2 regions of the Lysinibacillus sp. FSL R5-0849 genome follow, and region 2 is predicted to be linked to the other one. Evidence: riboswitches for the same ligand, from Rfam matches in the RefSeq annotation. Region 2 holds a riboswitch; the other holds the start of a gene.

Region 1 (8,556 bases), 290 kb from region 2:
ACATCATTTTATTGTTATTAGCAATATGTACGTAAGGTTTTATAACATCGTTTTTTTAGAATATATTTATCTTGAATTTCGATACATAAAAAAAGGCGTACCCATTTACTAAATGGATACACCTTATATATATTTTTAAAATTGAAATAGCATATTAACGAATACTACGAGTATGACAGCAGGTACTATGATTAACATTAACATCCTGTAAATCGCATAATACCCCTGCCCCATCTGGCTTCCCATTAGCAGTTCTCTTTTCACAAATTCCTTATCCACTACATATGCAATAAAAATCGCAATGAACAAGTTCCCCAATGGCAGCATTAAGTTTGATACTAAAAAGTCAGTTGCATCAAAAATATTCTTTCCAAAAATCGATACATCCGCTAGCAGGCTAGAGGAAAGGGATGCTGGGATGGCCGCAAGAAAGACGACTACACCAAGACATGAAGTCCATACCAGACGAGACTTCTGACTATTTTCCATAAATGCCGCAACAATAATTTCGTATAAACTAAATGAGGACGTTAATGTGGCAAATAAGAATAATAATAAAAACATCGCTAAAAATACTTCCCCAAATGGCATTTGGCTAAACGCTGTCGGTAGTACCATAAATAACAAACCCGGCCCAGCTGCCGGCTCTAAATCAAAAGCAAAAACAACCGGGAAAATAGCTAGTCCAGCTAAAAATGAAACAAGTACCGTTAGCATAACGACAGAGCCCGCTGAATTCGGTAAACTCACATCTTTTTTGAGGTAGGAACTATATGTAACAAGACAAGAAAATCCAACGGCTAACCCAAAGAATGATTGTCCTAAAGCTTCTAATAAGGCTTTTCCGGTAATATTTGAAAAATCAGGCCATAAAAAGAATTTTACCCCTTCCATGGCGCCATCTAATGTGACAGCACGTATCACTAGGACAATGAACATAATAAAGAGCAATGGCATCATCCATTTATTCGCCTTTTCAATACCATTTTGGACACCTAACGAAATAACAAGTACGTTTGCTAATGTAAACAAAGCCAAACCTACAATTGTAATCCAAGGTGTACCAATTATCTTTCCAAATAGTTCTCCAGGATCAATAGCCGGATCAATGACAGCACCCGCTACGCCTAGCCCACTATAAATAAAAATCCAGCCACCGACAACGCTATAAAATGTTAGTAATAAAAAACATCCGAGAACACCCATGCGACCAATCCATGCCCATCCCTTTTTCATAGGAACAATTTTTTTATAGGCAGTGATTGCCTCTGACTGTGTACCTCGTCCTAAAATATATTCAGATAATAGCATCGGGAGCCCAATTAACAATGTAAACAATACAAAGATTAAGAAAAATGCGCCTCCGCCACTTTGTCCGGTTACATACGGGAGCTTCCAAATCGCTCCTAGTCCAATTGCAGCACCTGCTGATGCTAAAATAAATCCTAACTTACTAGACCACTGTCCTTTTTTTCCGCTCATCTCTTCAAACTCCTCAAACTTTCTAAACTCTTCTCTAATTTTACATGAAAATATAGCTTTCGACTAGGTATTACTAAAAAAGAACTAGTTATACTTGGACAACCCATTACCTTTTTCTATTTTTTCTACATTTCGCCATAAAAAAGCCTCGAGTTCATCCCTCGAGGCTTAGTGCAATTTATTTTGTTATATACATAGAACGCTGGCGGTCAATCCATTTACGCATTGTCGTAAATAATAACGCCATAATACCCGTTAATAAAATCCCTTTGACAATATTAAATGGTAAAATACCAGCGATAATCATTTTATAAAGTGAGTCACCTACAACAGGCTCCATTCCTAAGAAGTAAGTGTACATTGGTAAAAATACAGCATAGTTTAAAACACTCATTCCTACTGCCATCACAACTGTTCCCATTGCTAAACCTCCAACAAGACCAGCGATTGTTTTAAAGCGATTAAAAATAAAGCTTACTGGCAAGATGAATAAAATACCTGTTACAAAATTGGCCATATGCCCTACCGGAACGCCTGTTGGAGTGCCTGAGAAAATCCAATCCAACACATTTTTAAACAATTCTACTAAAATACCAGCTACAGGTCCCATTGTGATTGCTGCAAGCAAGGCAGGCATATCACTGAAGTCCACTTCCAAAAATGCTGGGAATGGCGGAATTGGGAAATTAAAAAGCATTAATAAAAATGAAATACTGCTCAGCATGCCAATCGTAATATACGATTGAAGTTTGACATTTTTCTTCATAGAAAACTCTCTCCTCTTTGCTGATTCAATCTCGCAAGAAGAAAGGTGACGATCTTTCAATTGTTTCATGAAAAAACCCTTATGCGTTTAATAAAGCATAAGGGAGAAAGGCATAACGAATAAGCGTCCTCATCAACTAATTTTTGAGCACAGTTTAATAAAACATACAAAAAAAGCGCTCGGTCATAGTTCATTTCATGACAATGAATGACGATCGTACCTTCATCTTCTCCCATCCAGACTTTAACTGTCGGCCTTGGAATTTCACCAAGTCAGCCATGCGAAAATTCGCACAGGTCGCGGGCTGAAGAGTTTAACATAAATCAAGCGAGCTAATGAATATATTCACTAGCGATTTATGACTCTATTACCGCCGGTCGGGATTTTCACCCTGCCCCGAAGATGAATCATATTATTTTATTCTACAGCTTTACTATAATGAATTACGAAGTAAAAGTAAATAGTTCTGCTCAAAAAATCCGATTAAATTGCTATGTTTTATAAATAGAAAAGGCACTCCCGCCATACAGGAATGCCTCTCTTGTTTTTTTCTTCCTTCGACTATGGTAAAAATTGTTTATTTGGTCCCACTGGCTTTGGTAAATAACCCTTTAAATCAAAGCCTTCCCAGCCTTCTTGCACAACATTATCTAAAAGGAGCTGTTGATTAAAGCTAGCAGCAGTTAACATCATGGCCTCAATTAATTGAGTAGCTCGTATTGGTTCCATAGATGTTAAATCAAGCGGAATATCAAAAGTAACAACGACACCTTCCGCTTGTTCAGTGACTGTGTATGTTACATTTTCAGGCACTACGGATGTATAGACATCATCATTTTTATTTTTCATCAGTGTAAGTGCCTCTGTGACTGTCTCAAAAGATTGACGGAAATCTGGTGATAAATATTCTGCACCATTGGAATCATGGTACAAGTAATAATTATAGTGCTTTGCATTCGTTAAGGACATTCCTTGACTTGGCTCACCTTCTTGAGAAAACTCATACGGGGTTCCATCTTCATTTTGGATTTCCACTTCGGTGTATTCAGAGTCCGAGAATGTGTCTTCCATTGTGCCTTTATATTCATTTACTGCAGCAGAGGCAACATCATAGTCATTCCCCTTTGGCAAGACATGGATAAGCTTATCATCCTTTTCCTTCAGCTCACCTTTATAAGGATGATACTCTGTAAACCCTTTGGCCTCCTCGTCAATTTGAGGAGCATACTTTTCATATATCCGTAAGGTAGAAGGCTTCTCTTCTCCAAAATCCGTAGCCACACGTTCATTTGGAATCACATACGTCATAGGAACACTTTCCGCATCACGCCCTGCCAAACCAATACGGAATACGACAGCATCTTTTACATCCTCCTCATAGACAGATGTACGTAAAGATAAAATGCGCTCATGTTCCGCAACAATACTTTTGGAATCCAGCATTTCATCCTGCGTGGCCGCTTCCTTTGCTGCTGAATCCTCTTGCATCGTCGAAAACTGAGCCGTTTCAGGCATACTCGCTTGATCTTTTTGCTCACCTTGATTGTTCTTCAATATTGTACCAACTAGTATTGTTAGCACAAAGACTGCGGCTACACTCATATAAATCTGCATATTACGTACTTTTGATTTCGTCGCAGGCTTTTGAATGATAGCACCTTCCTGTTGAGATGGTTCATCTTCTATAGGTTCTTGCATAGCTTCTTGAAGGTGGATATTATCTTGCAAGCGAGCATCTGCCATTAACCGATTTAATATATCTTCTTTCGAACGGTGGTCAGAAAGCTTAGGGGCATTGTTCAGTACATGTTCAAGCTGCTCATCATCAAATGCCTTATGTGTCATTGCCGTTTCGCCTCCTGTTCTCTGATCGGCTGTAGGTGTTGCCTTAAAAATTTAATGGCTCGATGCTGGGTTGTTTTTACCTTCGCTTCTGTCCAATCAAGTATTTGCGCCGTTTCTGCAATCGATAAATCCTGGAAATAGCGCATAATAATGACCATTTTTTGATCGCCAGTACAGTTTTCTAATGCTGACTCTACTTGCATAAATTCATCACTGGCCTGTAGCATTTCCTCCGGTGATGGTGTGTTTGAATGGAGCTGTTCCGTTTCCCAGTCAAAGAAATCAAGCGAATGCTTCTGACGCACTGCTTGCTTTCTAAAATGATCAATCGCAACATTTTTGGCTATTGCAAAAAGCCATGTTTTCTCACTACTATTGCCTGCAAATTGATCGTATGAGCGCAATACTCTTACATAAACTTCATGCGCTAAATCTTCAGCAAGTGTACGGTTTTTTACTAGATAGATTAGAAACTGGAACACGTCTTGATGATAGGCATCGTATAGTCGATGGAACACGGAGTCATTCAATGCACTCCACCCCCGTTCTATATTATTTGTCGTCTTACATTCACAGAAGTTACAGTCAATTAATAACAAACCATGTTATTAATCGAACGGTAAATAAAATGTGAAGGTAGTACCTTCCTTAAGCACACTATCTACCATAATATTTCCTGAGTGTGCCTTTATAATATTTCGTGCAATGGCTAAGCCAAGTCCCGTACCACCCTTAGATCGAGTACGTGCCTTATCTGCTTTATAAAAGCGTTCAAAGACATAAGGTAAATCATCTTGAGGAATACCATGTCCTGTATCTTGAACAGAAATTTTAGCGAATGTTGGCTCCTGCTCCACTTTTACTGTGACAGATCCCTCTTCCGTATGTCTTAGTGCATTGTCGACTAAATTTGTGAGTACTTGCTCGATGCGATCCTCATCTATATTAATCATCGCATCGTCATTAAATTCACTATCAAATAGTAGACGAATATGCTTTTCTTTTGCAACCTGTGCAAATTTTTGGGTAATACGTTCGAATGTAGAATTAATTGGCAATTCATCTTTATAGAGTGTCATATGCCCTGATTCCATGCGTGCTAAATCTAATAAATCCGTGACAAGGCGACCCATTCGTTTGGATTCATCATAAATAATTTTTGTTATTTCATTACGTTCTTCCTGATCTTGAATAAAATCATCATCCATCAATGCTTCAGAATAGCCTTGAAGCATGGCGATTGGCGTCCGCAATTCATGAGAGACGTTCGCAATAAAATCGGATCGAAGTTTTTCTAAGCGGTGTTGTTCAGTCATATCACGAATAACAGCGACTGCACCACGAATGTTTTCTCCACTATAAAGAGGACTAATTGTAAACGTATAGTAATTACCATCCATTTCAATTTCCTCTTCTAGCTTATCCTCAAACATGAGTACATGATCCAGCATATGATACAGCTCTGGCGGTATTGGCTTCGCACTTTGTGAGCCTTTGTTTACAAACCATTTTTGCATCAGACGTTCCGCTGGTGGATTACTTAATAATATTGTACGGTCGCGATTAAATGTAATCACTGCATCTGTCATAGATGTCAAAATATTGGATAGCTGTTCATTCTCTTGATTGATGACCTCTAAATTATGCTTTAATTGACGACCCATTTGATTGAAAGCAACTGCAAGCTGTCCAATTTCATCATTTTGAGTCGTAGGCATTTTCGCTTCAAAATTCCCTTTTGCAATTTCAAATGCCAGCTCACGCATTTTTCTAAGTGGAGAAGTAATACGTGAAGACAAGAAGAACGCAAAAAATGTAGTCAAAACAAATGCTATGAAAGCTGCCAAAAAGACAATTTTCGTCGTTTCCTTGGACGTTTTATGTAGGGCATCGGGGCTTTGATAGATGAAAACTGCTCCATGTACAGCATTCTCTACATTTAATGGGAAACCAAGTACAACGTAAGATTCCATTTTCTCTTGATCTGTAGAGGAGGGCATCATCATTTCTTTAGTAATTGGTTCATCTGATTGAAAAACCTCACGGAAAGATTTATTTGCCAAAATAGTATCTTGAATTTCCTTTTTATTGAGTCCCTCTTGCATGGCAAAGGATACCTCTACATGGCTGATTGCGATTAGTGCGTTGGTGCCTTTAGGTAAAATATCTTTTAATAATTCCGAAGTCGATTCAGCTGTTTCATTGTCATCCACTATACTTGCCACAGTGGCAGCGGTTTGACGTAAAGATATTTCCGCTTGCTGCATATGGTAGTTTTGAAGAAATTCAAGCATTAATACCGTGAAAACAAATAATACAAATGAAACGAGAAGCAATATGGTTACCCATAGCTTCCCGACAACACTATTCCATATTCTATTCATTGACAACCTCAAATTTGTAACCAACGCCCCAAACCGTCACGATCATTTTAGCAGCGTTTTCAGAAACACGGTTGAGCTTTTCACGTAAACGTTTTACGTGTGTGTCAACTGTACGTAAATCACCAAAGAAATCGTAATGCCAAACCTCTTTTAGTAGTTGTTCACGGTCAAATACTTTGTCTGGCGATTTCGCTAAGAAGTAAAGTAATTCATACTCTTTTGGTGTTAAATTCACCTCAATGCCCTCTGCCGTTACACGGTGTGCATCATGATCGATCATCAAATGCTGGAACACCACTAAATCTTTTGAAGAGGATGCATTTGTCGTTGGTGAGAATGCCTGTGAACGACGTAAAATGGCCTTCACACGTAACACTACCTCACGAGGACTAAATGGTTTTACAATATAATCATCTGCTCCTAGCTCGAAGCCTTGAACACGATTAGCTTCCTCGCCTTTAGCAGTTAATAAAATAATAGGAGTTGCAGCGCGTTCACGAATTTCTGCACACACTTCTAGCCCATCTTTTTCAGGCATCATAATATCAAGTAAAATACAGTGATATTCTTTTTCTAAAGATTTTTCGATCGCTTGTTCACCATTTTCTGCCTCGTCAACAAGGTATCCTTCTCGCTCCAGATACATTTTTAATAAGCGGCGAATTCGATCCTCGTCATCTACTACTAATACTGAAATATTTTCTGACACTTTCACGATCCCTCTCTTCCAATCTTTCTCTAACTTCTATTGTACATGGTGTGACACATATTGAAAAGAAAAGAAAGCCTCTTCGCTAGAGCGAAAAGGCTTGTTGTTTCACAGGTTATGCGTAGGAGTGTAAACCTGCAAGAATTAAGTTAACAGCAATTAGGTTAAATAATATAATACCAAAACCAATTAATGCTAACCAAGCAGATTTTTGACCTTCCCAGCCTTTTGATAAACGTAAATGTAGGAATGCCGCATAGAATAACCATGTAATAAGAGCCCATACTTCCTTAGGATCCCATCCCCAGAAGCGACTCCAAGCAATTTGCGCCCAAATCATCGCAAAGATTAAAGCACCTAGGGAGAATACAGGGAAACCAATTAGCACTGAACGATAACCAATTTCATCAAGTAATTGTAAATTAACACGCTTCACAAGTGGTTGGAAAATAGCACTTATTCGACGACGTGCAATTAAGCGAATTAATAAATACAATACTGACCCTACTAATAATGACCAAAAGACAGTTGTTAATTTCTTCGCATTAATTAATGCTGGCATTTCTACTATTGGTGACATGCCATGCTCTTCAACCGCCTCATACTCATTCATACCGAAAACTGGTGGTAAATTGTAAATGATTTTACGCGTAGTTCCTTCTTTATCCACATAATTGTAGCTAGATTCATAATCCATTGCACTGAATGTAGATGTCACAGCGACAAACCCAACAACTACTACAAGACAGTACATAACGGCTTCTAACCAAAATCGTTGTTTAGAAGGCTTCGTTAAATCTACAACCTTTAATAAGTAAATAAGTCCAGCCACAGCACTGATCGCTAAAATAGATTGCCCTAATGCCGCTGTAATCACGTGAATTGTTAACCAATGGCTTTGTAATGAGGGCACTAATGGACTTACTTCTTTCGGGAACATTGAAGCATAAGCGATAATTAAAAGTGCTACTGGTAATGCTACCAATCCAAGTGCAGATAAACGATAAATAAAGTAAATTAAAATAAACGCACCAACAATGAACATACCAAAGGCAGTTGTAAATTCAAACATATTACTTACTGGCGCATGTCCAGTATAAATCCATCGTGTAATAAAGTAGGCAAGCTGTGATACAAATCCAATAATTGTTACCACAATGGCAAGCTTACCCCATTTACCAGTGTTTTTACCTGTAGCATTCGCTTGTTTAATGGAACCACCAAATAATAACGTCGCAACTAAATAAGCAATAAAAGCTACAAATAACAGGTTTCCACTTATGTCAATCAAACTCATAAGGTGTTGTCACCTTCCTTTTCTTTAATGCCACCATCAGTGGACTCTTCGTCAGCCTCTTCTTTCTCTAACT
Region 2 (8,556 bases):
TTGGCCTCGCGGAACATTTCAAACATAAATAGCATCATCATGATTTCAAGTATCGTTGGAAACGGTAACCCCGTTCTTGATTCAACCACTGTCGCAAGTAGAAGATAGGGGAGCTGCTCTTGATGATACGTCGTTACGGCTAGCCAAAAACCAGGAAGTAACATACTAATCAGTATCCCAAAAATTCGGAGCACCCGTTCCATTGAACTGACAATGACCGGATATTCATTGTCCTCAGATGTTTTAAAGAGCAGCATAATATTGGCGGGAATAATCATGGCATAGGAAACGCCATCGATCATTATTAGTATTCTTCCTCTCATTAATGCTTGAAGAGCAAAATCTGGTCTTCCCGTATAATCATGTCTAGGTAGAACTTTAGCCGTCTGTTCAATTGCCTCCATCAGTAAATCACCATTGACGACAATATCTGTATCAATTTTTTGTAATTGTAATCGGATTTGTTCTAGCATATTTAAATTCACAATGTCTTCCATATATAAAACGGCTACCGTTGTTTTAGAGCGTTGACCGATTTCTAATGTTTCTACACTAAATGAATTCGTAGGTAAACGTTTTCGTAATAAAGCTATATTAATAAATACATCTTCAATAAAATCATCTCTTGGTCCTTTTACAACTAACTCAAGCGTTGTTTCCCCCGGCTCACGATTAGGTCTATTTGAAATATCACTGGAATAAATCAAATGATCTTCCTCAAAATATAATAAGACATGGCCTTTGTAGACTCTTGTAATCATATCCTCTTTCTTAGTGACCTTTTGTAAATAGGGCACATGAAGATGCTGTTCAATTAGCTCCTCTAACGTTTCATCAGAACCACAGTTAAATAAGGATTGAACACGTTCGACCACAACCGTTTGAAGGAGTTCTTCGTCTATCATAGCATCACAGGTTATCATATGGACTGTATGTTGCTGAAATTTATACTGTTGGAATATTATATCAGCAGAGCGTTGAAATAGTGATTTCAACATTTTCAAATTCATCATTTGTTCCATTGAAATACTTCTCATCTCCTACTGAGCCTGCTCAAATTTAGTACATTTATGAAAACTACGACATGTAATAAATATACTTAGGCATATTTTTCCCATGGACATAAAAATTATTCAAGAAACAAATACTGTGATAACCTATTCAGAATGTTCTTAGCCAATCATTTTTTGTAGATTAGCCATCTCAATTGCCGATATCGCGGAATCATAGCCTTTATTACCTGATTTCGTTCCCGCACGCTCAATCGCCTGTTCAATATTTTCTGTTGTAACAATACCGAAAATAACTGGTACATTGGTCGTTAAGGATACATTCGCAATTCCTTTTGCCGACTCATTACACACATAATCATAATGTGTTGTAGAACCACGAATAACAGTCCCTAAACCAATAATGGCATCATATTTCTTTGTCTCTGCTAATTGTTTCGCAATAAAAGGCACTTCAAAAGCTCCTGGCACCCATGCAACATCAATGGATGCTTCATCTACACCGTGTCTTTTTAATCCATCCATTGCACCATCTAATAATTTGCTTGTAATAAACTCATTGAATCGACCTACGACTACCGCAATTTTTAAATCCGTCCCAATTAATTGTGCTTCAAATGTTTGACCCATTTTTTAAAATCTCCCTCGTTATTAGTTTGTTGTAAATGATTGACTGCGATAAGCGGCTAACGCCTCAATGGAAATCATTTTTAATCCATGATGTGCTGCATACTTTGTCAATTCATCAAAGCGCATCATGTGACCATCGTCCCCCATAATTTCACAAATCACTCCAGCAGGAATACTGTGACAAAGCTTAGCTAAATCAATGCTCGCCTCCGTATGGCCCCTTCGCTCTAAGACACCATTATCCTTTGCGATTAGTGGAAAAATGTGTCCTGGTCGACGAAAATCAGTTTTTTTCGCCTGAGATCCCAACATCTTTTGTATGGTGAATGCCCGCTCAAAGGCACTAATCCCCGTTGTTGTGTCCATATGATCGATACTTACGGTAAATGCTGTTTGATGGTTATCCGTATTGTGCTGAACCATTGGGTGCAGATCTAACTGATGTGCTAGCTTCTGCGAAATCGGCGTACAAATTAGACCTTTTCCATAAGTCGCCATAAAGTTGATCGTTTCCGGAGTAATAAATTCAGCAAGCGCTAGAAGATCCCCCTCATTTTCCCGATCCTCATCATCCACTACGATGATTATTTTCCCTTGCTTTAAATCCTCTATGGCATCTTCAATTGCATGTAGCACTATTTTTCATCTCCTCATTATGTGATTTTAAAAACCATGTCGTGCTAAATAATCTCTTGTAATCATTGACTTGCCTTGCTCATTTTTCAATTCGTTTAAAATATATTTACCGACTAAATCTGTTTCAATATTGACGAAAGCGCCTACTTTTTTCATACCTAAAATCGTTTCCTTGTAAGTATGAGGAATCAGTGAAATCGTGACCTGCTTCGTTTCAACATGAAAGATTGTTAAGCTTGTGCCATCAATCGTTACGGAGCCCTTCGGAATACAGAAACTTGTTAGTTCCTCAGACAATTCGATATCAATATAAACCGCGTTGGCCACCGGACGTTTTCGTAAAATCTTCCCAACACCATCGACATGACCAGCAACAAAGTGACCCCCAAATCGCCCATTAGCAGGCATCGCACGCTCCAAATTAACCGGATCCCCTATTGTCAGCTGATGTAAATTTGTAGCTTTGACGGTTTCAGGCATAACATCCATCGTAAGCTCTCGATTCGTAAAATGAGTAACCGTTAAACAAACACCATTGACCGCTATACTATCCCCTAACCCCACATCTTCAGCAACTTTCGATGATTGAACCGTAATTTTCATACTGTTCTTATTGATTTGCAAGGCTTTAATAGTGCCAATATCCTCCACAATACCTGTAAACATTTCTTCACCTGCTTTCACACTGATCTTACGTAGCTTCTATCCGTGGCTTTTGGGTTTCTATCCGTCACTCTTGAGCTTCTATCCGTCACTTTTTGGTTTCTATCCACCACTCTTGAGCTTCTATCCGTCTCCCTTCTTAAAGCTCATATAAAAAGAAAAACCCCTTTGACAAAGGGGTTTTGGGAGTATAAGACATCAATAAATAAGCCTATTTGGATATACATTTTTTCCATAGACTAGTATCTTATTTGTTCTTCTCCCATCCAGACTATCACTGTCGGTTTTGGATTTGCACCAAATCAGCTTGCGCTCACGGACTTTGAATTGCTTCATCACCGCCGATTGGGAATTTCACCCTACCCCGAAGAACATCTTCTATTCAATTGATTGGCTAAATAAAAAAACTTCCCAACATACTTGCGGGAAGTCGTGTCATAAATGCATAGTCAAATAGACCTTCTAAATTACATTGAATTTAAAAAGCTCGCACTTATACCCTTCTCCCATCCAGACTGTTACTGTCGGTTTTGGATTTGCACCAAATCAGCTTGCGCTCACGGACTTTGAATTACTTCATCACCGCCGATTGGGAATTTCACCCTACCCCGAAGGATCATTTTATTTAGCTAGTTCTTACGATAACACTATTTAATTATATTATCTATACTTCTGTCTGTAATTTTTAAAAAAGGGGCCACCTCTTGCTATAGAGGTAGCCCCTAAATCCTTTAATGGCTTATTTTTTGAACATAATCATCATAATTTCCCGAAAAGGCCGTCATCCCAGTTGGTGATAATTCAAGCAATTTATTTGCTAGCTTATTAAGGAAATAACGATCATGAGAAATGCATAATAAGGTGCCGTCAAATTGCAATAGCGCCTCCTCCAAAACTTCCTTGCTAAATAAATCAAGATGATTGGTCGGCTCATCCATAATAAGCACATTGGCTTTTTGCAAAATAAGCTTTGCTAACGCTACACGCGCTTTTTCCCCGCCGCTAAGGGAGGCTATCTTTTTAAAAACATCCTCTTTCGTAAATAAAAAATTACCGAGTACTGACCGTATTCTTGCCTCTTCCATCGAAGGGAAAGTACTCCAAACCTCTTGTAATACCGTATTATTAGGATGTAATGTCTCTTGCTCTTGATCATAATAGCCGATTGTCACACCATTTCCCCATGCGATAACGCCACGGTCCGGAGACAATTCATGTAATAACGCCTTCAAAAGCGTTGATTTCCCAACACCATTTGGACCTACTAATGCGACCCGATCTCCTCTATCCAAGGAAAACTCAATATCTTGCAATAATATTTTCTTGCTATCTTCTAGCTGATAGGAGAGCACTACATCTTTTACCTTCAACACTTCTTTATGAGATCTCTTATCTGTAGCAAATGTCATTTGTGCGTGTTTTAGATCCTTCTGAGGCTTTTCAAGACGATCTATTCGTTCGAGCTGCTTCCTTTTGTTCTTAGCGCTTTTCGAGGAAGTAGCCATCGTAATATTCCGCTCAATATAATCCTCCATTTTGGCGATTTGCTGCTGTTGCATCGTATATTTCTTTTCCATTAATTCGCGATTTTTCACCTTGCTTTCCACATACTTAGAATAGTTACCGCTGTATGTTGTTCCATGGGTGCGTTCAATCTCATAAATTTCATTGACAAGGGCATCTAAAAAATAACGATCGTGCGAAATAACAATAATAGCACCCTGATAGCCACGTAAATAGCTTTCAAGCCAGTTTAAAGTCGCAAAATCCAAATGGTTAGTCGGTTCATCTAACAGCAATAAATCCGGCTGCTCTAGTAAAATTTTAGCAAGTGCCAGTCTAGTTTTCTGTCCACCACTTAATGATTCGATAAGAGTGTTTGTCGGGATGCTACCAAAGCCCATTCCATTTAACATACTATTTATTTTTGCCTCGACATCATAGCCACCTTGCTGTGAAAACCAATCTGATTTGCTGGCATATATCTTCATTACCTGTTCCAGCTTTTCGGGGTTATTGATGCAGGAAGGCTCACCCATCTGCATTTCCAGCTCTCGAAGTTCCTTTTCAGCCTCTTGAAGCTCAGTAAATGCCCCAAGCATTTCAGTCCAAATCGTATGTTCTGGCTGTAACCCACTATCTTGTCGCAAATAACCTAGCTTCATTCCCTTGCCTATAAAAATGTCGCCTTCATCATAGGGAAGATCCCCTGTAATGATCTTTAGTAGCGTTGATTTTCCTGCCCCATTTACACCTATAAGTCCAATCCGATCGCCACGTTCCATTTTCATGGTTATCTTTGAAAGAATCGGATCTCCCAAGTAGCTCTTACTAATTCCATTTAATTGAAGTATCATTTTTTCAATCTCCTTATTTATTTTATCCATTACTACTAAGCGAATTGCTCAAGAAATAAATGGACATATAAGGTTACACATCACTTTTCACTCCTTTCAAACAAACACAAAAAAGGCGCCGTCATAAAACGGCACCTTACAAACATCCCTATGAGAAAAAGGGCATGTTAAATTTTATAAGTAAACAAAAAAAGCGCCGTTACGAACCGGCGTCTAGCAATCTATACATCCCATTTAATTGGATGTCAATCAGTAAGAAATAAAGAAGGCAAAAAGCAACCGGAACCTGCATCGATATGAAATTTGCTTAAAAAAGGGCATACTTCTCCCTTAGCCAGCAAATCCCCACAAAGATTGTAAGATTTTACCTCTACTTCGGTTAAACCTTTCGCACAAACAGTTTCCATTACTTCGCCCTCCCTTCGAATTTATAGTATTAAATAATCTATCATATTTTTTTCTAGAATACAAATATCCTGCCGCTTTTTTATAGCATAAATGCCTTGGAATCTATCATTCCTATCGTTAAACTAGAGAATATATTGGAACTTACTATTCTTAAAATCGTTCCTGTACAAGTGACTATTTAGTCCACTAATTTGGAGGTCATTCCATTGCACTATTTTAAAAAAATAACTTATAAACAACGTATTTTCTATGCCTTGTTATTACTTGGCTGTGCCCTATCCATTTTTTTCGTTCACCATAATGAACAATTTTATGATCGACCTATTGCAGAAATTCTGAAAGTCAAAGTAACAGAATCTGAACCAATAACAGATATGTATGAGAATGAAGATATGTTGTATACACAGCAAATTAAAGCCGTACTTAAAAATGGGCAGCACAAAGGAAAAACGATTGATTTGACGAATGACTATTCTTCATCTGGAGCCTTTGATCAGGAATACAATGTTGGCAATGAAATCTTTGTCGCTATAGATGCACATTCAAAACAATCAGAGTTAACGGGCACCATTCTCGATTTGAAACGAGATCAAACAATTATGATGATCGCTTGGATTTTTATCCTTGTACTACTCATCATCGGTAAGAGACAAGGTTTATTTGCCATTATTAGCTTAGTCGTAAATGCCTGCATTTTAACATTGGCATTAGACCTTTACGTAAAGCATGGCAGCCTCAATTTATTATTCATAAGTGGGGTTTGTGTCCTATTATTTACCGTCATTTCCTTGTTACTGATTAGTGGTTTGAATACGAAAACATATGCAGCCATTATATCTACACTTTTAGGGACAATGATAGCCCTCATAATTAGCACTGCTGTGATGTGGTTGACGGGGGAAAATGGTCTACGCTATGAGGAAATGCAATTTTTAACACGTCCCTACCGAACTGTCTTTATGGCTGGTTTATTTATCGGTTCACTTGGGGCTGTTATGGATGTTGCCATTACGATGTCCTCTTCTATTTTCGCCCTATACGAACAGGATTCTCGTATTTCTTTACAAGCTTTGAAGGCATCTGGACAAGAAATTGGAAAAGACATTATGGGTACCATTACAAGCATTTTATTTTTCGCGTATATTTGTGGCTCCATACCAATGGTCATACTCTATTTGAAAAATTCTTCAACATTAGGACTAACACTATCCTTGAATCTTTCATTAGAGCTAGCTCGTGCACTTGCAGGAGGTATTGGAGTCGTCCTCACCATACCGATTAGTCAATACACCGCTATTTTTTTCATTAATCGAAAGCGGGTGAAGGAATGAATGTTATCGTTGTATTGGCAGGAATTTTATGTATATTAATGGTGGTAATTGGAGGAAAGCAAGGACTACGCTCGTTTCTTTCCTTATTTTTAAATTTCGGCGTGCTATTTGTGACTATTTTTCTTATGACAGACCCTAAAAATAGCCCTATTGTCCTGACGTTTATTGCGTGCACTGTTATCAGTTGCATTAGTTTGTTTTATATTAATAAAACGAATAGTAAAACCATTACAGCGTTTATTTCTACAATGGTAACGATTGTTGTTTTATTGCTTTTTATTACGTTTATAACGAAAAAGGCCATGATTCAAGGATTTGGGGAAGAATCAACGGAAGAATTAAGTATCTTTTCTCTCTATATCGGTGTTAATTTCGTGCAGATTGGTGCATCGGTCATTATTATGAGTACGATAGGTGCCATTATGGATGTTGCCATTTCCATTGCTACCTCTATGCATGAGATTTTTTATCGCAATCCTTCGATCAGTAGAAAGACACTTTTTACATCTGGAATAAGTATTGGAAGAGACATTTTAGGAACCGATACAAATACTTTATTTTTTGCTTTCTTTGGTGGCTATTTAAGTTTATTGATATGGTTTAAGGATCTCTCTTATTCGATTGGCGAAATCGTCAATTCCAAAGTCTTTAGTGCGGAAATGATGACGATTTTTTGCGCAGGCATCGGCATTGCCCTCATTATTCCTATCGCTTCCTCCGTCAATGCTTATTATTTAGTTAAAACACGAGAAAAAAAATAGAATAACACTCGCATAGATACCAGACCTATCACCTTAGCGTGATAGGTGCTGGAAATACGCTCCCCCATTAATTCCGGTCCAATTCCTATCATTTTTTCAATAGCTTTCAGCCCAAACATATCATCCTGCATTAGTAGTATGAATGATACAAACTATGTTACTACTTTAGTATCAGAGATATAGCTAAAAAAACATTCCAAATTTGAAATGGCCAAATGCTTTAAAGAAATCGGATATCAATTGACGCACACGTTACAGCAATGAAAAAATACAAAAAATATACCTTCTAACTATAGTTAGAACCTGTCTTGAACGTTAATTAGTCACAGCTTTCATCTTTAAGACTCTTCATTTTATTTCGTCTCACAAACAGCGGAATAGTAAAATATCCAAATTTCAGATTTAAAATCGTACAACACACAAAAAACGGCTTGCAAATTGAATAGGACTAAAATGAAACACTGTTATTTTCGTTATATAGCGTATTAGGTGTCTCAATTGATTTTTGTGACACCTTCTTTTGTTACATGATTTCCGTTGCAAACGCCGCATTTTCTGATAATATTTACCATATGATGATTACAGACCTTTTATTTTGATTGTTATTCCCTGTTTCATGACCCAATCAATTGCCCATTCCATGTAACATTTTTTTGCATAAAACGTCTATACAACTAGATGATAAAGGAGAAAGTTTGCCATGAAGCATATAATTTTTGATTTTGATGGAACGCTTGCGGATTCGACCGCCGTGTTTGCA

The links. A riboswitch is a leader RNA that binds a small molecule or an ion and turns the genes downstream of it on or off. The one in region 2 is predicted to bind FMN.
Region 1: another riboswitch for FMN. It lies ahead of MKY80_RS05915 (ECF transporter S component); the one in region 2 lies ahead of ribE (riboflavin synthase).

Annotation. Positions count from the first base shown of each region.
Region 1 covers NZ_CP152004.1:1,248,745-1,257,300, reverse strand. Annotated here, with positions in the region: gene MKY80_RS05920 (sodium-dependent transporter) at 136-1,482, opposite strand; gene MKY80_RS05915 (ECF transporter S component) at 1,661-2,248, opposite strand; FMN riboswitch at 2,469-2,656, opposite strand; gene MKY80_RS05910 (RNA polymerase subunit sigma) at 2,810-4,093, opposite strand; gene sigX (RNA polymerase sigma factor SigX) at 4,090-4,644, opposite strand; gene MKY80_RS05900 (ATP-binding protein) at 4,702-6,477, opposite strand; gene MKY80_RS05895 (response regulator transcription factor) at 6,470-7,186, opposite strand; gene ccsB (c-type cytochrome biogenesis protein CcsB) at 7,302-8,483, opposite strand; gene MKY80_RS05885 (cytochrome c biogenesis protein ResB) at 8,480-8,556, opposite strand, start outside.
Region 2 covers NZ_CP152004.1:1,541,446-1,550,001, reverse strand. Annotated here, with positions in the region: gene MKY80_RS07335 (spore germination protein) at 1-1,022, opposite strand, end outside; gene ribE (6,7-dimethyl-8-ribityllumazine synthase) at 1,173-1,640, opposite strand; gene ribB (3,4-dihydroxy-2-butanone-4-phosphate synthase) at 1,662-2,276, opposite strand; gene ribE (riboflavin synthase) at 2,304-2,942, opposite strand; FMN riboswitch at 3,190-3,315, opposite strand; FMN riboswitch at 3,434-3,559, opposite strand; gene MKY80_RS07315 (ABC-F family ATP-binding cassette domain-containing protein) at 3,671-5,296, opposite strand; gene MKY80_RS07310 (hypothetical protein) at 5,542-5,703, opposite strand; gene MKY80_RS07305 (YibE/F family protein) at 5,911-7,035, shown strand; gene MKY80_RS07300 (YibE/F family protein) at 7,032-7,796, shown strand; gene MKY80_RS07295 (HAD-IA family hydrolase) at 8,497-8,556, shown strand, end outside.